DNA from 4 places in the Shimia sp. FJ5 genome. Region 2 is predicted to be linked to each of the others. Evidence: riboswitches for the same ligand, from Rfam matches in the RefSeq annotation. Region 2 holds a riboswitch; each other region holds the start of a gene.
What was found. Region 2 has a riboswitch for cobalamin ahead of R1W01_RS04040 (hypothetical protein). Riboswitches for the same ligand answer to the same signal wherever they lie in the genome.
Positions count from the first base shown of each region.

Region 1: it holds a riboswitch for cobalamin, as region 2 does, so the genes downstream of both, R1W01_RS15005 (aromatic ring-hydroxylating oxygenase subunit alpha) here and R1W01_RS04040 (hypothetical protein) in region 2, are expected to answer to the same signal.
Region 3: it holds a riboswitch for cobalamin, as region 2 does, so the genes downstream of both, nrdH (glutaredoxin-like protein NrdH) here and R1W01_RS04040 (hypothetical protein) in region 2, are expected to answer to the same signal.
Region 4: it holds a riboswitch for cobalamin, as region 2 does, so the genes downstream of both, R1W01_RS00730 (TonB-dependent receptor plug domain-containing protein) here and R1W01_RS04040 (hypothetical protein) in region 2, are expected to answer to the same signal.

Region 1 covers NZ_JAWJUV010000004.1:411,853-416,718, reverse strand. The annotation lists gene R1W01_RS15015 (GumC family protein) at 70-1,347, shown strand; gene R1W01_RS15010 (O-antigen ligase domain-containing protein) at 1,347-2,693, shown strand; cobalamin riboswitch at 2,787-2,991, shown strand; gene R1W01_RS15005 (aromatic ring-hydroxylating oxygenase subunit alpha) at 3,101-4,324, shown strand; gene R1W01_RS15000 (hybrid-cluster NAD(P)-dependent oxidoreductase) at 4,329-4,866, shown strand, end outside.
Region 2 covers NZ_JAWJUV010000001.1:790,483-795,348, reverse strand. The annotation lists tRNA gene R1W01_RS04055 (tRNA-Asp) at 1-31, opposite strand, end outside; gene R1W01_RS04050 (M10 family metallopeptidase) at 435-2,222, shown strand; gene R1W01_RS04045 (cobalamin-binding protein) at 2,303-3,079, opposite strand; gene R1W01_RS04040 (hypothetical protein) at 3,084-3,386, opposite strand; cobalamin riboswitch at 3,507-3,726, opposite strand; gene R1W01_RS04035 (DUF4345 domain-containing protein) at 3,853-4,275, opposite strand; gene R1W01_RS04030 (NAD(P)H-binding protein) at 4,305-4,866, opposite strand, start outside.
Region 3 covers NZ_JAWJUV010000004.1:405,373-410,238, reverse strand. The annotation lists gene nrdE (class 1b ribonucleoside-diphosphate reductase subunit alpha) at 1-2,090, opposite strand, end outside; gene nrdI (class Ib ribonucleoside-diphosphate reductase assembly flavoprotein NrdI) at 2,072-2,482, opposite strand; gene nrdH (glutaredoxin-like protein NrdH) at 2,504-2,725, opposite strand; cobalamin riboswitch at 2,811-3,002, opposite strand; gene R1W01_RS14975 (AMP-binding protein) at 3,155-4,866, opposite strand, start outside.
Region 4 covers NZ_JAWJUV010000001.1:130,041-134,906, reverse strand. The annotation lists gene paaD (1,2-phenylacetyl-CoA epoxidase subunit PaaD) at 1-50, shown strand, start outside; gene R1W01_RS00740 (2Fe-2S iron-sulfur cluster-binding protein) at 63-1,139, shown strand; gene R1W01_RS00735 (Phenylacetic acid catabolic protein) at 1,153-1,911, shown strand; cobalamin riboswitch at 2,025-2,236, shown strand; gene R1W01_RS00730 (TonB-dependent receptor plug domain-containing protein) at 2,364-4,199, shown strand; gene R1W01_RS00725 (ABC transporter substrate-binding protein) at 4,186-4,866, shown strand, end outside.

The sequences.
Region 1 (4,866 bases), on a different contig from region 2:
GACGCTGGCCGCCTGCCGCGGTATGCAGCAGTGTTTTTTCTCGGGGCCAGCGCTCTTTGGGCGCCGATCATGGGATACCTTGCGACGGCGCCGCTCAAGTTCAGTTCCCACGCTTCCCTGATCCTACCTGGATCCGGTGCATCCGCTTCGGTCAATCTCAACGAGATTGGCCACGCTTCGTCCTACGCCAATTCCGCCTTCTCGAACGGCTCTGTCAGCCCGACTGAGACCTACAAACGCCTGATCGGCGCAGATCGCATTCTGGAAACGGCGGCGGCAAGCCTTGGCCTAAGCCATCACGAACTAGAAAGGCCAAGAGTCACACTGGTCGATCAAACCAGCCTTATTCACATCGAGGTCAAAGGCGGGGATCCCGAGGCCGCACAACTCTATGGAAACGCACTCATCGCAGCGTTCTTTGACGAGATCGATCAGCTGCGCTCTGATGAACTCGCCACGCGCGAGAAAAGCGGCAATTCAGCGATCGAAGATTATACCCAGTCCGTGCGTGACACGCGCGCCGCGATCAACGAACTGCAGGCCCGAAGTGGCCTCACCAACGCGGATCAGTACCGCGCGCAACTTGCGGCCCACGATCGCCTAAAGCAGGAACTGAGCTCTCTGGAGAACGAACTGGAGCATCAGGCTGTGAAGGTCAGCGCTCTGGAAACCGCGCTCAACCTGCCACCCGAGTCCGCAGCGATGACGCTTAAGCTCTATGCTGACGCCCCCTATCTTGAACTGTTGAAAGAGGTGTCCATTCATGCCGCTGTCCTTGCACAAGCCGCGACCACGTTTGGCGCGCGCCATCCAACCCGCCTGAAAGCGCAAGACGCCTATGACGCGGCGACAAATGCCGCGCGTACCAGGGCCGCGGCGGTCACTGGGTTGACGATGGAAGACCTACCACATCTCGACAGAGCGCCGGAAGGACAGCGGGCCGCGCTTCTGAGCGAACTCGTGCGCGAGAACGCCCACCGCGCCGGCCTCGCCCGTCAACATATGGCTATGGCAGAACGCGTTGACGAGGAAGAAGATCGGCTAACGGCCTTAGCAAGTTTGGCAGCCGAACTAGAAGATCGGCAGCGCGATTTCGCTGTTGCCGAAGCGGTATTTGCCTCGGCCATTGCCCGCACTCAATCGACCAAAACCGACGTCTATGCGTCCTATCCTTTGATTCAGGTCCTTGAGAACCCGTCCCGCCCCGAACACCCTTCGTCTCCGAGACGCAAACTCGCTCTGGCTGCGGGGATCGCGGCCACCTTCATGTTGTGCATGGGGCTGTTTCTCGCTTGGGTGCGCCAACCGCTCGTTTCCCGCCTGCTGAATACGCCGAAGGAACGGTGATGCATCCGCTCCGACCGCGCAATCCTGCCGAGTCCCTCATATGGCATAGCTTGACACTCACTTGGGTGTTCTATGCCTTCGGGGCACTCTACGTGGTCGGGCCAGTCCTCGCTTGGGTGCTTGCGGGACTAGCGGCGCTATCCCTCTACCTCGGCAAAGCCATCCGTCGCGATCTATGGCCGACCGGTCCAGTGCCCTGGATCGTCTGGCTCTGGATCATCGGAATGAGTGTCATGCTGATCGCCCTATGGATCGGTCATATCGACTGGGGCTTGGGGCTGAAGAAGACGATCAAATCGAGTATTGGTTGGGCCAAGGGTTGGGCACTCCTTGCCCTGTTTCCCTTGGTTGGAGCGGTGTTGCCCATCCGACGCGAGCTCCTGATACGCGCGCAATGCGTGCTTGGTCTCTGGACCTTGCTCATCGCACCGATCTTGCTGCTTGCCCCTTACCTCGGTTTGCCCGAGCGAATTTTCACCTCGCCGCTGAAGGCGGTCGGTGGACCGGGGCCGGAGTATTTCTCGGTCTACCTATTTACCTTCGACCCTGCGAGCTGGACACCTCGCTGGCAGTTCTACGCACCATGGTCGCCTTTCGCGGCACTGCTCGGCGTATTGTCGGTCCTCTTCGCCCTTGAAGAGAGGCATCGCGGCTGGATGCTGGCGGGGCTAGGCGCTGGGGTTCTAATGATCCTTGCCTCAAAATCACGTATGGGGCTCGTTGGTCTGGTCTGTTGCACATTCGGACCAAGGTTGCTGCCACTCGTCATCAAGAGCTGGGCCTGGCTGGCCCTATCAGCTGTCACGGCAAGCTTCGCCACTTGGGGTGCGACAGCGCTTGATCTTGGAAAGGCCGGCATACATGGCTTCAAGGCAGCGCGCGCCGATAGCACGCGCGTGCGAGAAACGCTTCAACGCATTGCGCGCGAAAGATGGGAGACCGATGCCGTTTGGTTTGGTCACGGCACCGTTCAACCGGGACCGCATCTCGTGGAATACATGCCAATCGGCAGCCACCACACATGGTTTGGCTTGCTCTTCGTCAAGGGTCTCGTGGGCTTCCTCGCCTTGTTGGTTCCGCTATTGGCCCACCTCGCCGTTGTGCTTACGGACGGCGCCCGCAATCCAAGGGGCCGTCTGCCACTCGGTATTCTCATGACCCTTGTTCTACTTTCTTTTGGCGAGAACCTCGAAATCGAAGCTTACATGCTCTGGCCCGCGCTCATCTTGCTCGGCTGTCACCTCCGGGAGATGTCACGAGACCCCGAAGGTCGCGGGCAATCTCACCCAGACTTCCCTCCCCCCACTGAATCGCCATTTCAACATGCGACTTCCAGCGCTGCGTAGGTGATCACTTTCGCCGCAAGGCAATTTCCGGGCATCAGTGCGCTTTTGAACCTGAAGATGTCGCTTGCATTTCAGCAATGGGCCCGCCCTCGGACCACTCTGAAAAAATGAGGTGCTGCTGTTTCGTTGGAAACGGCAGAGAATTGGGAAACCGGTGCAATTCCGGTACTGCCCCCGCAACGGTAACGAAGGTCAGGTTTCGACAGTCAACCACTGGAACGAGGATTCCGGGAAGGTGTCGCAACCGGGCGTAAGCCCCTTCCAAGTCCGGAAACCAGCCTCATGCATATGTCAAACCGCGGGTGGCGGTGGGGGCACCTGTTTCGGGCGGCGTCCTCACGCCACCGAATGGCGTCTCCCTGTCATCCGCCCAGAAATCGCCGCGGGGCGCGGCAGGAGAGCCAGAAATGAATTCAGCAACCGAGCTTCTTGCGCGGCGCAGGCCGGGCCATTCCCTTGAACAGGCGTTCTATATCGACCCGGACATCTTCCAACTAGACCTCGAAAACATCCACTATCGCGATTGGCTGTTTGTCATTCCTGCCTGCGAATTGGAGAAGCCGGGCAGCTATGTAACGCACAAAGTGGGTGCCTACAGAGTGATCATCGTGCGCGGTGCGGACAATGAGGTCAGGGCCTTTCACAACACCTGCCGACACCGCGGCTCAGTGATCTGCAAAGCGCGCAAAGGCAACGCTCCCAAACTGGTCTGCCCGTATCACCAATGGACCTACGAACTCGACGGCTCCTTGCTCTGGGCCCGAGATATGGGTTCTGATTTCGACCCGAGCCAGCATGGGTTGAAGACAGTGCATTGCCGTGAACTGGCCGGGTTGGTCTATATCTGCCTTGCAGATGAGGCACCTGATTTCGACACCTTCGCCGAGATCGCGCGCCCTTATCTTGAACCGCACGATCTTGCCAACGCTAAGGTCGCTCATGAAAGCTCAATCATTGAAAAGGGCAACTGGAAACTGGTCTGGGAAAACAACCGAGAATGTTATCATTGCGGCGGCAATCACCCTGCCCTTTGCCGCACCTTCCCGGATGATCCCACTATCACAGGGATTGAAGAGGGTGCGACACCGCCGCACCTAAAGACCCACTTTGATCGTTGCGAGGCCGTGGGTCTACCGTCGCAGTTCTACATGCACGACGACGGCCAGTTCCGCTTGGCACGCATGCCCCTAAAGGAAGGCGCTGAAAGCTATACAATGGATGGGAAGTCGGCCGTACGTCGCTGGCTTGGACGCGCGCCTTTCGCGGATGCAGGCTCTTTGTTGAAGTTCCACTACCCGACAACCTGGAACCACTTCCTTGCCGACCATTCCATCGTTTTCCGCGTGACCCCGATTAGCCCCACGGAAACTGAAGTCACGACCAAATGGTTGGTCCACAAGGACGCAGTCGAAGATGTGGACTACGATCTGAAACGGCTCACCGAGGTCTGGCAAGCGACGAATGACGAGGACCGTCAGGTGGTCGAGGATAACCAACAAGGCATCGATAGCCCGGCCTATGTTCCCGGTCCCTATTCCGCAATTCAGGAATCCGGCGTTCTACAGTTTGTCGATTGGTATTGCACAACGTTGGCCGAACGCCTGCATTCTAATGCTCTGGCCGCGGAGTAGAAAAATGATCTCATCTTCCTCTTTCTCCTCTGCGCTCTGGCAGGACAACGAGATGCTGGAATGTGTCTCAGTCGTGCCCGAAATGGCGGACACGGCTAGCTTCTCATTTCGTTCGCCCTCCGGAGCACAGTTCTCCTATGATCCGGGCCAGTTTTTGACCCTGGAAATCCCTGCGCCGGAACAGCCAGGTGGCGTTGTGCATCGCACCTATACGATCTCGTCTTCGCCTTCGCGCCCGCGCACGATTACCATCACCGCGAAGGCGCAAACCGATAGTATCGGGACACGCTGGATGCTCGACAACCTGAAACCGGGAATGCGACTCAAGGCTATTGGGCCTGCGGGTTTGTTCTCGAACGCGCACAGTCAGGCAGAGAAATTTCTGTTCCTCTCAGCGGGATCGGGGATCACACCGATGATGTCCATGACCACCTGCATGTGGGATGAAGGGCGCGATCTGGACGTGGTGTTCATAAATTGCGCCAAACGTCCTTCCGAGATTATCTATCGCCAACGCTTGGAACAGATGGCCAGTCGAACCT
Region 2 (4,866 bases):
CCGGTACTCTAACCAACTGAGCTACAACCGCTCACTGTCCGCCCGGGGCTTGGCCCGAGCGTGAGGCGGTGTTTAGGCTGAGGCAGAGGGCGCGTCAAGCGCATATCCCGCGCGATGCGAAAGTTTTTTGACGGCCCTGTTCCCCCTCTCGCAAACCCAGACACCTTCCCCCATAGGACACCGGTTTTCATGCGATCTCAGGGGTCGAAGGCAGATGGTTTCGACGGCCCAACACATGCGACGCCATGCCCCTCCGAAAGGAGGTAAACCAAAGGTAAACGCGGGTTGACTCGAATCCCTTGGCACAAGATAGAAGACGCATAGCGAGATCGGCATTCCCTCAAAGATTGCACGTAGACGATCTGAACATTTGACCTTGATATTTGCCCGAGTCATTTCCCGCCTCGAGCATACCAGACGGAAAGATCACGAGTATGAGCGGCATTGGTAATAGCACAACCCTCGTCACCCAGAGCGGCGATGATTTCATCGACGGCGTCTTGACCAACCAGCGTTGGAGCGACGCCACGATCGAGTATTCCTTCACGACCGACGGTTCGGTCTACAGCTATTTCAGCTCCGATGGGCTCACCGATCTGCCCGCAAACCATGTCGATGTGACCAACCAGCAGAAACTGGCCGTACAATTCGCCCTCGATGCGGATAACGGCACCAATAGCGCCGCTTCCGCCGGCTTCTCCGTGGAAGGGTTCACAAATCTGGGCATCGACCTGGACACCACTCCGGATTCGTCTTTTTCTTCCCGCGAACATATTCGCATCGCCAACACGACCTCCTACCTTGTCCCGACCGCACGAGTCGGCGACTTCCCGGGCAATGACGAGACGAACGGCTCTGATGACAACGGCGACGTCTGGTTCGGCCCATATAGCAACAACATCTACCACACGCCGCAAGCGGGCAACTACGCCTGGGCGACCCATATCCACGAGCTTGGCCACGCGCTTGGCCTGAGCCACGGTCACTCCTACTGGGAGTTCACCGACCTTCCCTATGCCTATGACTCGATGGAATACTCGATCATGACCTATGCCTCCTATGTCGGGGCATATACTGGCGGTGGCTACACCAACGAAACTTGGGGCTATGCCCAGACCTGGATGATGGCCGATATCGCCGCGCTGCAATATATGTATGGTGCCGATTTCACGACCAACTCCGGCGATACCGTCTACAAATGGAACCCCGGTTCCGGCGACACGCTGGTGAATGGCCAGGTGGCCATCGACGCGGGTGGCAACGTGATTTTTGCGACGATCTGGGACGGTGGCGGCACCGACACCTACGATCTCTCCGCCTATTCGAGCGACCTCGAAATCGACCTGCGCCCCGGCCAGCACTCGGTCTTCGACCAGACCCAGCTCGCCGAACTGGACAAGTATGACATCGGCTCCGAAACCGCACGCGGCAGCATCTTCAACGCCCTGCAATACGAGGGCGACGCCCGCTCGCTGATTGAGAACGCCATCGGCGGCAGCGGCAATGACGAAATCGTCGGCAACGCCGCCGACAACGAGCTTCAGGGCGGCGCTGGCAACGATACCCTCACCGGTGACGTTGGAGACGATACCCTGCTCGGCAACAACGGCATCGACAGCCTTATCGGCGGAGACGGCTTTGACCGGCTCGAAGGCGGCGAAGGCGACGACACCCTGCGCGGTATGAAAAACGGCGATGTGGCCTATGGCGGCGACGGCAACGACACCATCTATGGCGGCAACGGCCACGATGACCTCTATGGCGAAGGCGACAACGACCGGATCTATGGTCATGGCGGCGCTGACCTGATCGAAGGCGGTATTGGCGGAGATCGCCTGTTCGGCGGTCGCGGCGATGACACGATCCTCGGCGGCAACGGCTATGATAGGCTCTTTGGCAGCAAGGGCCGCGATATTCTCAACGGTGGAATCGGCAACGATACCCTGACGGGCGGCGAAATGGCCGATACCTTCGTCTTTGACGATGGCTTCGGGCACGACATCATCCGCGACTTTGCCGCTGCCAACCTCGAAAAGGTCGACCTGTCCGGCGTGACCGAGATCACCGACTACACTGACCTGATCGCCAACCACCTTGTCGACGAGGGCGGCTTTGCCAAGATCGTGGACGGGGACAACTCGATCCTGCTCGAGGGTGTGGCGTATACCGACGTGCGCGACGGTGTGAACGGCTATACTGAGGACGATTTCCTCTTCGTCTGATCGCCGCGCCTCCCCGAGGCCGCATGAAGCTACCAAAGGCCGATCCCTCCGAGGGGTCGGCCTTTTCTCTAGCCAAAGCGCTAGGCCAATGCCGCGGCGATCGCGTCCAACCCATCGGTCAATGCGGCAGGACCGGGCTGTAGGATCAAGGGCGATTTGATCTCGACAATCCGCCCCTCCCGCACCGCGGGAATGCTGTCCCATCCGGCGCGCGCCGCGATTTTCTCAGGCCGGACTTTCTTGCCGCACCAAGACGCTAGGATCACGTCAGGCGCGGCTGCGATCACCTGTTGAGAGGTTACGAAACGGTCTTTGGCCTTGTCCTTGCCTGCAAGCTCTGGGAATGCCTCGCGCCCGCCCGCAATCTCGATCAACTCGGAAACCCAGCCGATACCGGTGATCATCGGTTCATCCCATTCCTCGAAATAGACCGTCGGACGGGCCCGCCCCTCTGCCTTCGCTTCGAGTTTCGCCAACCTCTGCTCATAGTGATGCACAAGTCGCGCCGCGCGCTTGCTCTGCCCCACCATCGCGCCCAGGTGTCGGATCATCGCAAGGATCCCGGCAACGTCGCGCTGATTATAGCCCATCACCGTGACGCCTTCGCGCAACAAGGCCGCGGCGATATCGGCCTGCAAGTCTGAAAAGGTCAACACAAGGTCAGGCTCAAGCGCGAGAATCTTGGGGATATCCGCCGAGGTAAACGCCGAAACCCGAGGCTTCTCGGCCCGCACCCGCTTGGGGCGCACCGCATAGCCCGACACGCCAACGATCCGATCTTCCGCACCAAGAAGATAAAGCGTCTCGACCGTTTCCTCTGTCAGGCACACGATCCGTTCAGGGGGAAAGCGTCTCATGCCGTCACGTTGCCGCGCGCCGCGCCCGAGCCCCACCGCGCCGAAGCTTGCGCGGCAGCGCCAAGGGCAATGGCTCAATCGGCACCCGCATCGACGCCAGAAGCAGATCGCAAAAAACCGCAATGGCGGGGGATGTGGCAATGAACGGCATTGCAGCGGTATAGGCCTGCATCGCCTCTTCGCGATAATGCGCCATCGGCTTCAGCGCCCCAAGCCACTGCATATATCCGAGCTGGCCAAGCTCGGTCGCCCGATCCGGGCACACATAGCCAATATCAAGTTGAGAAATCGTCCGTTTCAGAAGCATCGCGCCCTCCGCGCAAGAAGCGAGGGTAAGCGGCGCAGCGGCGATCGCGTGACGTATATAGCGTCCATCCCGGTCTCTCCGGCCCGTGGCACCCCGCCAGGGTTAAAGTGACTGCAGCGCGCGAAGCACGCCGGAGATGGCAGGTCTCCTGACTTGCGGGTCGTTGCTCTCCCGAACCTTCCCGAACCGCCCGCATTGCGGGTCTGGGTTCAGTGGCGTGTCTCGGGGTCGCTCACCGCTCACAGTTGCGGGGGCAGTCGTGGACTTGGGCCAAGGCCCGCACCACATTCCCTTTTCAGCCGGCCACGCAAGGCCGGACACCATCCCTTGCGTCGTCGCAGAAAAACCGCGCTGTGTCCAGCAAAAGCAGAGCCCATGCGACACAGGCGCAGCGCCGCATCAGGCAGCCTCAGACCAGAGGCGTGGGGCGAGGCCATCCAAGCGGCCCCGCCCCGGTCTCGCACCGTCACCCATGCAGTGCGGTGGTCTGCCGAAGCGCGGTCGCGCCTCGTGCGATCTGCCGCCATACCACGAGGCACAGCGCACCGATGAGGACTTCAAGACCAAGAACACTGGCGATCGCATCGCCGGGCCAGCCGTCAAGCACAATGCTGACCAGACGCCCGAAGACGAAAGCAAAATAGACAAGCGTCCCAAGCGCGGCGGACAAATGCGCGAGGCCGGGCCGGATGGCGCCCACAAAGACCAAGGCGCCAAGAGCGGCAAGGTTGGCACCGGGCGCGCGCAACTCGCTAAGAGCGGCCGGATTTTGGCTGATCTCGATCCCGTAACCGGCATAGAAGGCCTGTGGAACAAAGGTGATGGCAAGGCCGATCCCAAGCCCTGTGAGGCCTGCGACCCCGAGGATGAGTTTCTGAAAGAGTGTCATGTGTTTATCCTTTCAATAGCTGATCTGGTTCAGGCCGCATCGGCCCAGGCGCCGCTCTGTGCGGCGGTTTCTGCAAAGGTGAGGAAGTCACGCGGCGCTCGGCCCAGGGCGCGCTGCACACCGTCGGTCACATAGGCGTTGCGTCCGTCCAACGTTTCCCGCGCGATCCCCGTCAGCACATCGGCGATCATCTCGCCCTGCGCTTCGAGCAAAGCCGCATGGAAATCCTCAAACGAAATCGGCGCATGTGCGATCGACCGACCGCTGGCCTTTGAAAGCGCTTCGGCCATCTCGGCAAAGGTCATCAGGCGCGGACCGGTCACTTCATAAAGCGCGCCGTCATGGCCCGGTTCGGTCAGCGCCGCGACCGCCACATCGGCGATATCGTCGACATCGACAATCGGTTCCTGCACCTCGCCACCCGGCATCGGGACCACGCCTGCCATCACCGGCGCATGCAAAGCCCCTTCCGAGAAGTTCTGAGCGAACCAGGCCGCGCGCACGATGGTAAAGCGCAGACCAGAGCCGCGCACCACCTCTTCCGCGCGCTGTGCATGGTGCTCGCCCCGTCCAGTCAGCAGGACAAGCTTT
Region 3 (4,866 bases), on a different contig from region 2:
GTCCCCTCTAGGGCCTCTTGGCGCAGACGCACGTAGTAAATGGTCTTGATACCCTTCTTCCAGGCATAGATTTGCGCCCTGTTGATATCGCGCGTCGTCGCCTCGGCAGGGAAAAACAAGGTGAGAGACAGCCCTTGATCGACATGTTCCGTGGCCGCTGCGTAAGTATCGATCAAGCGCTCCGGCCCGATCTCATACGCATCCCGGTAGTAGTCGAGGTTGTCATTGTTCATGAAGGCGGCAGGGTAATAGACGCGCCCGATCTTGCCCTCTTTGCGGATTTCGATCTTCGAGACGATGGGATGAATAGAAGAGGTCGAGTTGTTGATATAAGAGATCGAGCCCGTGGGCGGTACGGCCTGAAGATTGCGGTTGTATAGCCCGTGCTCCATCACGTCGGCCTTCAAGGCCTCCCAATCCGCGCGGGTCGGCAAGGTGATACCCTCGAACAGCCGCTTAACCACATCGTTTTCCGGGAGCCAGTCCTGCGTGGTGTACTTTTCGAAGAACGCGCCCGACGCATAGTCTGATGCCTCAAACCCTGCAAAGCTCCGCCCACGCTCCTGCGCGAGTTCGCAAGAGGTACGAATGGCGTGGTAGGCTACAGCAGCGAAATAGACAGACGTGAACTCAACCCCTTCCGCGCTGCCATAATGGACAAGTTCACGCGCGAGGAACCCATGCAGGTTCATCTGCCCAAGGCCAACAGCATGGCTTTCGTCGTTCCCCCGCCGAATAGACGGCACGGAATCGATCGCAGACATCTCCGACACCGCAGTCAGTGCGCGGATCGCAGCGCCAACCGTCTGGCCCAGATCCTTGCCATCCATGGTCTTCGCGATATTGAGAGATCCGAGATTACAGGAGATATCGGTGCCGAGCTTGGCGTAGCTCAGGTCATCGTTGAACTCGGACGCTTCGTTCACCTGAAGGATTTCCGAGCACAGGTTCGACATGTTGATCCGACCCGCAATCGGGTTCATCCGGTTCACCGTGTCCTCGAACATCACATAGGGATAACCGCTCTCGAATTGTATCTCCGCGATGGTCTGAAAGAACGCGCGCGCGTTGATCTTCTTCTTGTGGATACGCTTATCATCCACCATCTCCTCATACTTCTCGGTGATGGAGATTTCGGAGAAAGGCACACCATAGACTTTCTCAACGTCATGCGGCGAGAACAAGTACATGTCAGCGTTCTTCTTGGCGAGTTCAAAGGTGATATCCGGCACCACCACACCGAGAGAGAGCGTCTTGATACGAATTTTTTCGTCTGCATTCTCGCGCTTGGTGTCGAGGAACCGCATAATATCAGGATGATGGGCATTGAGATACACGGCCCCCGCCCCCTGCCGCGCGCCCAACTGGTTCGCATAGGAAAAGCTATCCTCGAGGAGTTTCATCACCGGGATCACACCGGAGGATTGGTTCTCAATTCCCTTGATCGGAGCGCCATGTTCCCGAATGTTGGTCAGCAGAAGCGCAACACCGCCCCCGCGCTTGGAAAGCTGCAATGCGGAATTGATGCCCCGCCCAATGCTCTCCATGTTGTCTTCGAGCCGCAGAAGGAAACATGAAATCAGCTCGCCGCGCGATGCCTTGCCTGCGTTCAAGAAGGTAGGGGTGGCAGGCTGAAAGCGCCCGGAAAGGATCTCATCCATGAACGACATGGCAAGATCCTCATCACCGCGCGCCAACGCCAACGCGGTCATGACCACCCGGTCTTCATAGCGCTCAAGGAAACGCTGCCCGTCCCGGGTCTTTAGCGTGTAGGAGGTGTAGTATTTGAACGCGCCGAGAAAGGTCGGAAAGCGAAACCTGCGGGCAAACGCGGCCTCCCAGATTTTGCGCATGAAGTTCTTGGAATACTGATCCAGCACCGCCGCTTCGTAGTATCCTTCATCCACCAGATAGCCGAGTTTCTCATCCAAAGAATGGAAGAAAACGGTGTTCTGATTCACATGCTGGAGAAAGTACTGTCGTGCGGCCAATCGATCCGCGTCAAAGCGAATATTTCCCTCTGAGTCATAGAGGTTCAGCATCGCATTCAGCGCGTGGTAGTCCAGCGTGTTCAGATCGCTGTCGAGCATAGTTCTTCCCCTAGCGTCACGAGCCCAGCGCGCACGCGGGCAATGTCGGTTTGCGTGCCCGCCAACTCAAAACTGTATAGCTGAGGCACATTGCATTTCTGTGAGATGATGCGACCCGCAAGGGCGTAGGTCGCACCGAAATTTCTGTTTCCGCTGCCGATCACCCCGACAAGCAGGCCGCGTCGCTGCGGGTCATTCAGGAACCGGATCACTTGTTTGGGCACTGCACCACGCCCCTCTCCATCCGCATAGGTCGGGCAGATCAGCACATAAGGCAAAGTGGGTTCCTGTAGCGAGGCCTCTACCTCGACCGGAATACGTAGGGCTGGCCACTCAAGCTGCGACACGAACCTGTGGGTATTTCCCGATGCCGAAGAATAGTAAACAAGCATCGGTGGCCGCTCAGACACCCCCTAGGCCAAACGCGCGATCATGTCGGGACGAAACCCGGACCAATGATCACCGCCCGCGACGACGACTGGCGCCTGTCGATATCCCAGTTCGGTGACATGCGTCATCGCGGCGTCATCCTGCGTCAGATCGACAACATCGTAGGAGACCCCTTTGGCATCCAGCGCGCGGGTGGTTGCGGTGCACTGCACACATGCGGGTTTGGAATACACAATGATGCTCATCTGTCCTCTCTCTCTTTTTTGTACGAGTCGAGGACGCAGTGCCGGGCATCCGCCCAATGCACGCCCCCGAACCCTCCGTTCGTGGTCATCAAGTCGTGCTTGCGGCAGGTCTCCTGACTCGTGGATTTATGCTTGGCTGGCCTTCCCGAAAGCGTACTTTCAGTGGCGTATTCAACCGCGCTCTCCACTTACAGTTGCGGGGGCAGTGCCGGCTTTGAACCGTCTTCCCTCTTAGCCTCCGATCAGAATCGAAGGAACCGAAGCAACACCATATAGGGGGTGATGGCGGGTTGGTGTCAATATATGGAGGGCGCCCGGCGCAAATTTCTTTCTGCGCTGACGTAGATCAGAGCACTTTCACCTCACGAAAGCGGGCACCCTCCCTCTTGGGATGTTCGATCATTCGGCCTGCGCAGGTGTTCGCAGCACCTATTGCATCTCGGCCGAGAGAAGATCGGCCATCATGTCGCGCATTATGTATTTCTGAGGTTTGCCGGTGATCGTCATGGGGATCTCGTCAACGATGCGAAAGTGCCGCGGAACCTTGTAGTGCGCAACTTGCCCCTTCAACGCCTCGCGAAGTTCCTCTTCGCTCAAATCGGTGCCGGGCTTCGCAATCGCCCAAGCGCAGACTTCCTCGCCAAATTTCTCATCGGGAATCCCGAAGACCTGCACATCACTCACCTTCGGGTGCCGCATCAAGTATTCTTCGATCTCGCGCGGGTAGATGTTCTCTCCGCCCCGAATGATCATGTCTTTCACGCGGCCGACGATGGAGCAGAAGCCCTCTTCGTCGAACACGGCGAGGTCACCGGTATGCATCCAACCGTCCACGATGCTCTCGCCGGTTTTGTCCGCATCTTCCCAGTAGCCCTTCATGACCGAATAGCCACGGGTGCAAAGTTCGCCCTGGGTGCCGACTGGGACAATCCGGCCCTCCGGATCGACGATCTTGACCTCGAGGTGGGGATGCACGCGCCCAACAGTCTCGCAGCGCTTCTCTGTCGGATCATCCACGAAGCTCTGAAACGAAACGGGCGCGGTTTCCGTCATGCCATAGCAGATCGTCACCTCATCCATGTTCATTTCAGAATTCACGCGCTGCATCACTTCGACAGGGCATGGCGCGCCCGCCATGATGCCTGTGCGCAGATTGGAAAGATCGCGTGGAGTATGATCGAGGTCTTCTAGCATCGCCACGAACATGGTCGGCACCCCATAGACCGCCGTACAACGCTCCTTGGACAGCGCATCAAGCGTCTGCGCCGCATCAAACCCTTCGCTCGGGAAGACCATGGTGGCTCCTTTGCTGACCGCGCCAAGGACGCCCATCACCATCCCAAAGCAATGATAGAGCGGCACTGGAATCGCGAGCCGATCCGCCTCGGAGAGGCGAATACGGTCTGTCACGTAGCGAGCGTTGTTGACGATGTTGTAGTGCGACAGCGTCGCACCCTTCGGCATCCCAGTCGTGCCAGACGTGAATTGAATGTTTATCGCATCATCGGGGTCGAGCGTCTTGTCGATTTCGGGGATGCGGAGCTGCTGAGCCGGGCCGCCTAGTTTCCTCAAATCCTCGAAAGAGTAGGCTCCGGCACCTGGGGCGTCATCCATGATGATGACATTTCTCAAATGCGGCAGTGTCGCGGAACGCAGACGCCCTGGTGTGCAGGTCGCCAATTCAGGGACGAGCTTGCGGATCATACCGGCATAGTCGGACGTCTTGAAGGACTTGGCCGCAATAAGGGCTTTGCAGGCCACCTTATTCAAAGCGTATTCCAACTCCCCCAGGCGATAGGCCGGGTTGATGTTCACAAGGACAAGGCCGACACGGGCAGTCGCGAACTGCGTCAACACCCACTCAAAGCGGTTGGGAGACCAGATCCCGACCCGGTCGCCCTTTTCAAGACCGAGCGCGAGCAGCCCGGAGGCCAACTCATCCACGGCGCGGTCGAGATCGTAATAGCTTAGCCGGATCCCCTGTTCGCAGAACACGATGGCATCGCGGGGGCCGAACCTAGAAACCGCATCCCGCAAGAGCTGCGGGATGGTTATATAGGCCAATGGCGGGGTCGCCGGACCACTGACATAGGACTGCCCGTCTTGGGGAGCGATGCTGTGCACCGCCGCCCCGCTCTCTG
Region 4 (4,866 bases), 660 kb from region 2:
GGCGCTGCAAGGACTGTCTCGAGCCGTTTGAATATTTCAAGTGCATATAGGGAGGAGACCCGATGGCACGTTTCCATGAACTGGAAGTCACCGACATCCACAAGACGATCCGCGACGCCGTTGTCGTGACCCTCAAGCCGACCAATGGCGCGGCGACCGAATTCGACTTCACCCAAGGCCAATACCTGACCTTCCGCCGCGATTTCGACGGCGAAGAACTGCGCCGCTCCTATTCGATTTGCGCCGGCAAAGGCGAAGGCATCCTTCAGGTCGGCATCAAGCGCGTCGATGGCGGCGCCTTCTCGACCTGGGCCAATGAAGACCTCAAGATCGGCGACCGGATCGAGGCCATGCCCCCGATGGGCGGCTTCTTTACCCCGCTCGACGCCGCGCAGGAGAAACAATATCTCGGCTTTGCCGGTGGCTCCGGCATCACCCCGGTGCTCTCGCTTATCAAGACCACCCTCACGCTCGAGCCGAGATCGACCTTCACCCTCGTCTACGCCAACAAGGCGGTGAACACGATCATGTTCCGCGAAGAGATCGAAGACCTCAAGAACACCCATATGGGCCGGTTCAACGTCATCCACGTCCTCGAATCCGACGCCCAGGAAATCGACCTCTTCACCGGTCTCGTGACCGAAGAGAAATGCGCCGACCTGTTCAAGACCGGCTGGATCGACATCGACCACGTTGACACCGCCTTCATCTGTGGCCCCGAACCGATGATGCTCGGAATCGCCTCCGCCCTGCGCAATGCGGGCCTCGACGACTCCCGCATCAAGTTCGAGCTTTTCGCCTCGTCGCAACCGGGCCGGGCCAAGCGCAAGGCCGTCTCCAAGGACGCCGCCGCCGGGGCCAATCAGGCCAGCGCCGCGATTACCCTTGATGGCTCGACCCAGACCATCGAGATGCCCAAGGATATGTCCATTCTCGATGCCGCGCTCTCGAACAACATGGACGCGCCCTATGCCTGTAAGGCCGGGGTCTGTTCGACCTGTCGCTGCCGTGTGATCGAGGGCGAGGTCGAGATGATGACCAACCACGCCCTCGAGGATTACGAGGTTGAAAAGGGCTACGTGCTCTCCTGCCAATCCTACCCGGTGACGGACAAGCTCGTCATCGACTACGACCAGTAAGGAGGACAGAGCCATGGCTGACGACATGTCGATCGAAAACTACCTCGCCCAAGGCGGGGTTCTCACCAACCCCTCGAACGTGCCGCCGCGCTACCGGGGCGAGTTGATGAAACTGATGGCGAGCTTCGTGGATTCCTCTCTCGCAGGGGCCGCGGGCTTTGCCGATATCATCAACGAGGGTCCGGGCATCAAAGAACGCATCGCCGCCGCGCGCATCGTGCTTGAAAAGACCGACAATGCCGACAAGGTGCTCTCGATCATGGGGGAGTTCGGCGCCGATACCGCCCGCTACGCAACGCATCACCCGTGGACCGCGCGCCTCGCACGCGACGCCGACATCGGCACAACGCGGACCGAACAGGACATGCGCCTTGCAGTGTTCAACTACCCGCTCGCGGGCTGGTCGGATGCGGTGGTGATGAACCTGCTGATGGGCCGCGCTGTCACCGTGCAACTGACCGAGCTGTGCCGCGTCTCCTATCAGCCGCTCGCCGAAGCCTTCCGCGCGATCCAACCGGTGGAACGCCATCATGCGGAACTCGCCGAAGAAGGCGTCGCCAAACTTCTTGAAACCGAAGAGAGCACCACGCTGCAAGCCTCGGTCGACTATTGGATGCCGCGCGTGGCCGCCTCTTTCGGCGCCGCGGAATCGACAAAGGCAGAGATGCTCGCCGCGATGGGCCTGCGCCACGAAAGCAACGCCACGCTGAAAGCACGCTGGAGCGCGGAAACCGGTGCCTGCCTCGAAAAGCTGGGCCTGAGCGCCGCCTGAAATCGCGATGGGATGCGGGTCAAAGGCCCCATCCCTTGCTTTTTTGCAACGCGCCCTGTCCGCAAAGGTCTGGCGAAACGCGATTCCGCATTGACTTTGCAGCCCGTCTCGGGCCATTCACCTCTCGTTCTGGTCGGGCTGTTCAGCAGCCCGTGAAAAGGGAACGAGGTGCGCCGCGACCCGCGGCAAACCCTCGACTGCCCCCGCAACTGTAAGCGGCGAGCGACCTCGGACAATGCCACTGTTCTCCTTAGGAGAGGATGGGAAGGCCCGAGCCAGCTTTGACCCGCAAGTCAGGAGACCTGCCAGAATGTTCACCCTGTCCGGACGCGGGGCGCGTTCAGACAACGGACCTTCCGTCGTGGTGGCACTTCTCACCGTCGCGGGAGGGCCACGTCCTTCCTCAAGACATCTTGCATCAAACGGGCATCACCCGAATGAAGGACAGACACATGAAACGGACGCTCCTGGCCTCCGCCGCCCTCGCGGCCCTCGCCACAGGCCTTACAACCCAAACCGCATGGGCCGAAGAGGTCTATGACCTCGACGAGATCCTCCTCTCCCCAAGCCTCGCCCCTATCGAGGCCGCCCGCACCGGCGCGACGGTCGAAATCATCGACGAGGAAGACCTCGAAGATGCCGATACAACCCTGATCCAGACCCTGTCTCGTGAACCGGGCGTGTCCTTCTCGGCAAACGGTGGCGTCGGCACCAACACCACGATCCGCCTGCGCGGCCTCGATAGCAAATATATCGGCGTGCGCATCGACGGCATCGACGTGAGCGATCCGACCTCGACCCAGAACGCCTTCAACTTCGGTGGCCTGACAAGCGCAGGCATCGGCCGCATCGAGGTTCTCAAAGGCTCGCAATCGGCGATCCACGGCTCCGAAGCCATCGCTGGTGTCATCAACATCACCTCCAAACGCCCGACCAAGCTTGGCTTCTCCGGCTCTGTCGGCGGTGAGGTCGGCAGCTTCGGCACCGTGTCGAGCGATTTCACCACCGCCTACATGAACGATCGCGCCGAAATCTCCTTCACCCTGTCGCGTTTCCATACCGAAGGTATCTCCGCAACCGCGGGCGACCCCGAGAAGGACGGCTTCGATCAGACCATGGCGAACTTCAATTCGCGCTTCGACCTGACCGACACCCTGACCATCGGGGCCTCGGCGCTGTGGCGCGACTACGAAGTCGAAATCGACGGCAGCACCCCGAACAACCTCGGCACCCAGAAAGGCGCGCGCGTCTTTGCCGAGTTCGTGACCGGCGCCGTGACTCACGAACTGAGCTATTCCTACTACAAGACCGACCGCCGCGATCCGGCAAGCATCTACACCACCCGCTTCCTCGGCGACCGCGAGCAGATCGCCTATCTCGGTTCGGTTGACCTCGGTGCCAATGCAGGCCTGACCTTCGGTCTCGATCACACCGAAGAAACCGCGAGCCTGACAACCGCCGTTCCGGCCACCACCGTCAATACCATCGACACCAACTCGGCCTTTGCTGAACTCATGGTGCAGCCGATGGCGAACCTCGACCTTTCGCTCGCCCTGCGCCGAGACGATCACTCGCTCTTTGGCGGCGCCACGACGGGCCGCGTTGCAGCTGTCTGGCACGTCTCTGACGACCTGCGCCTGCGCGCGGTCTATGGCACCGGCTTCCGCGCGCCGTCGCTCTATGAACTCTATAGCGCATCGGGCAACCCGGCCCTGAAACCGGAAGAAAGCCGCTCCTTCGAGCTTGGCCTTGAGAAAGACTTTGGCCCGGGCAACACGGTCCGCGTCACCGCTTTCCGCACCGATGTCGACGACCTGATCGAGTATTTCGACCCCGATGGCTGGCTCGGCCCGATCCCCGGCGCCTATGCTCAGGTGCCCGGCACCACCTCCTCCAAAGGGATCGAGCTTTCGGGCACCTATGTGATCTCCGACATGCTGTCCTTCTACGGCAACTATACCTTTACCGATGCCGACAACTCCGGCGTGACCCTCGCGCGCGTTCCCAAGCATGACCTGATCCTCGGCCTTGACGCCACCTTCGGCAACGGCTTCACCGGCAACGCCGAGGTGCAGCACGTCGCGGACGTCACGCCAAGCATCTACGCCCCCGCGGGCCACAAGGTCGGCGACTACACGCTCGTAAACCTTGGTGTCGGCTATGACATCAACGAGACGGTCAAGGCATATCTGCGCCTCGAGAACGTGCTCGACGAAGACTACGAGACCGCAGGCGGCTTCAACACGCCAGGCCGCGCAGCTTACTTCGGTATCCGTGCGTCCTTCTAAGGTCATATCCCTGCTCGCCGCGCTGGTGCTTTCCAGCGCGGCGGCGTTTGCCGATGCGCCCCGGCGCGTCGTCTCCCTGAACCTGTGTACAGATCAGCTCGCCATGCTGCTCGCCGCCCCGGATCAGCTCAAATCCGTTTCCTACATTGCCCGTGACCCACGCGCCTCCGCCATGCCCGAAGAGGCCGCGCGCTACCCGATCAACTATGGCGGTGCCGAGGAGGTCTACCTTCTCAATCCCGACCTCGTGCTCGCCGGCGCTTATACTGCGCGTGCGACCGTCAACATGCTGCGCCGCCTTGGCATTCCCGTCTACATCATGCGCCCCGCCCTGACCCTCGATGAGGTGTCGATCCGCATCACGGAAATGGGCGCAGCCTTGGGTCGTGAAGAGGCCGCCGCCGCGCTGCGCTCGTCTTTCGAAACCGAGCTTGCCGCCCTGCGCGCAACCGAAGGCCCCCGCCCCCGCGCCGCAATCTACAACGCCAATGGCTGGACACCGGGCGAGAACTCGCTGCCAAGCCAAGTGCTCAAGGCCGCAGGGTTCACCAATGTCGCCACCGAAGCAGGCTTTGCTTATGGCGGGTCAATGCCGTTAGAACTCTTGGTCATGGCCGAACCCGATATCATCATCTCCGCCGCCGCCTATGACGGCCATTCCCGCGCC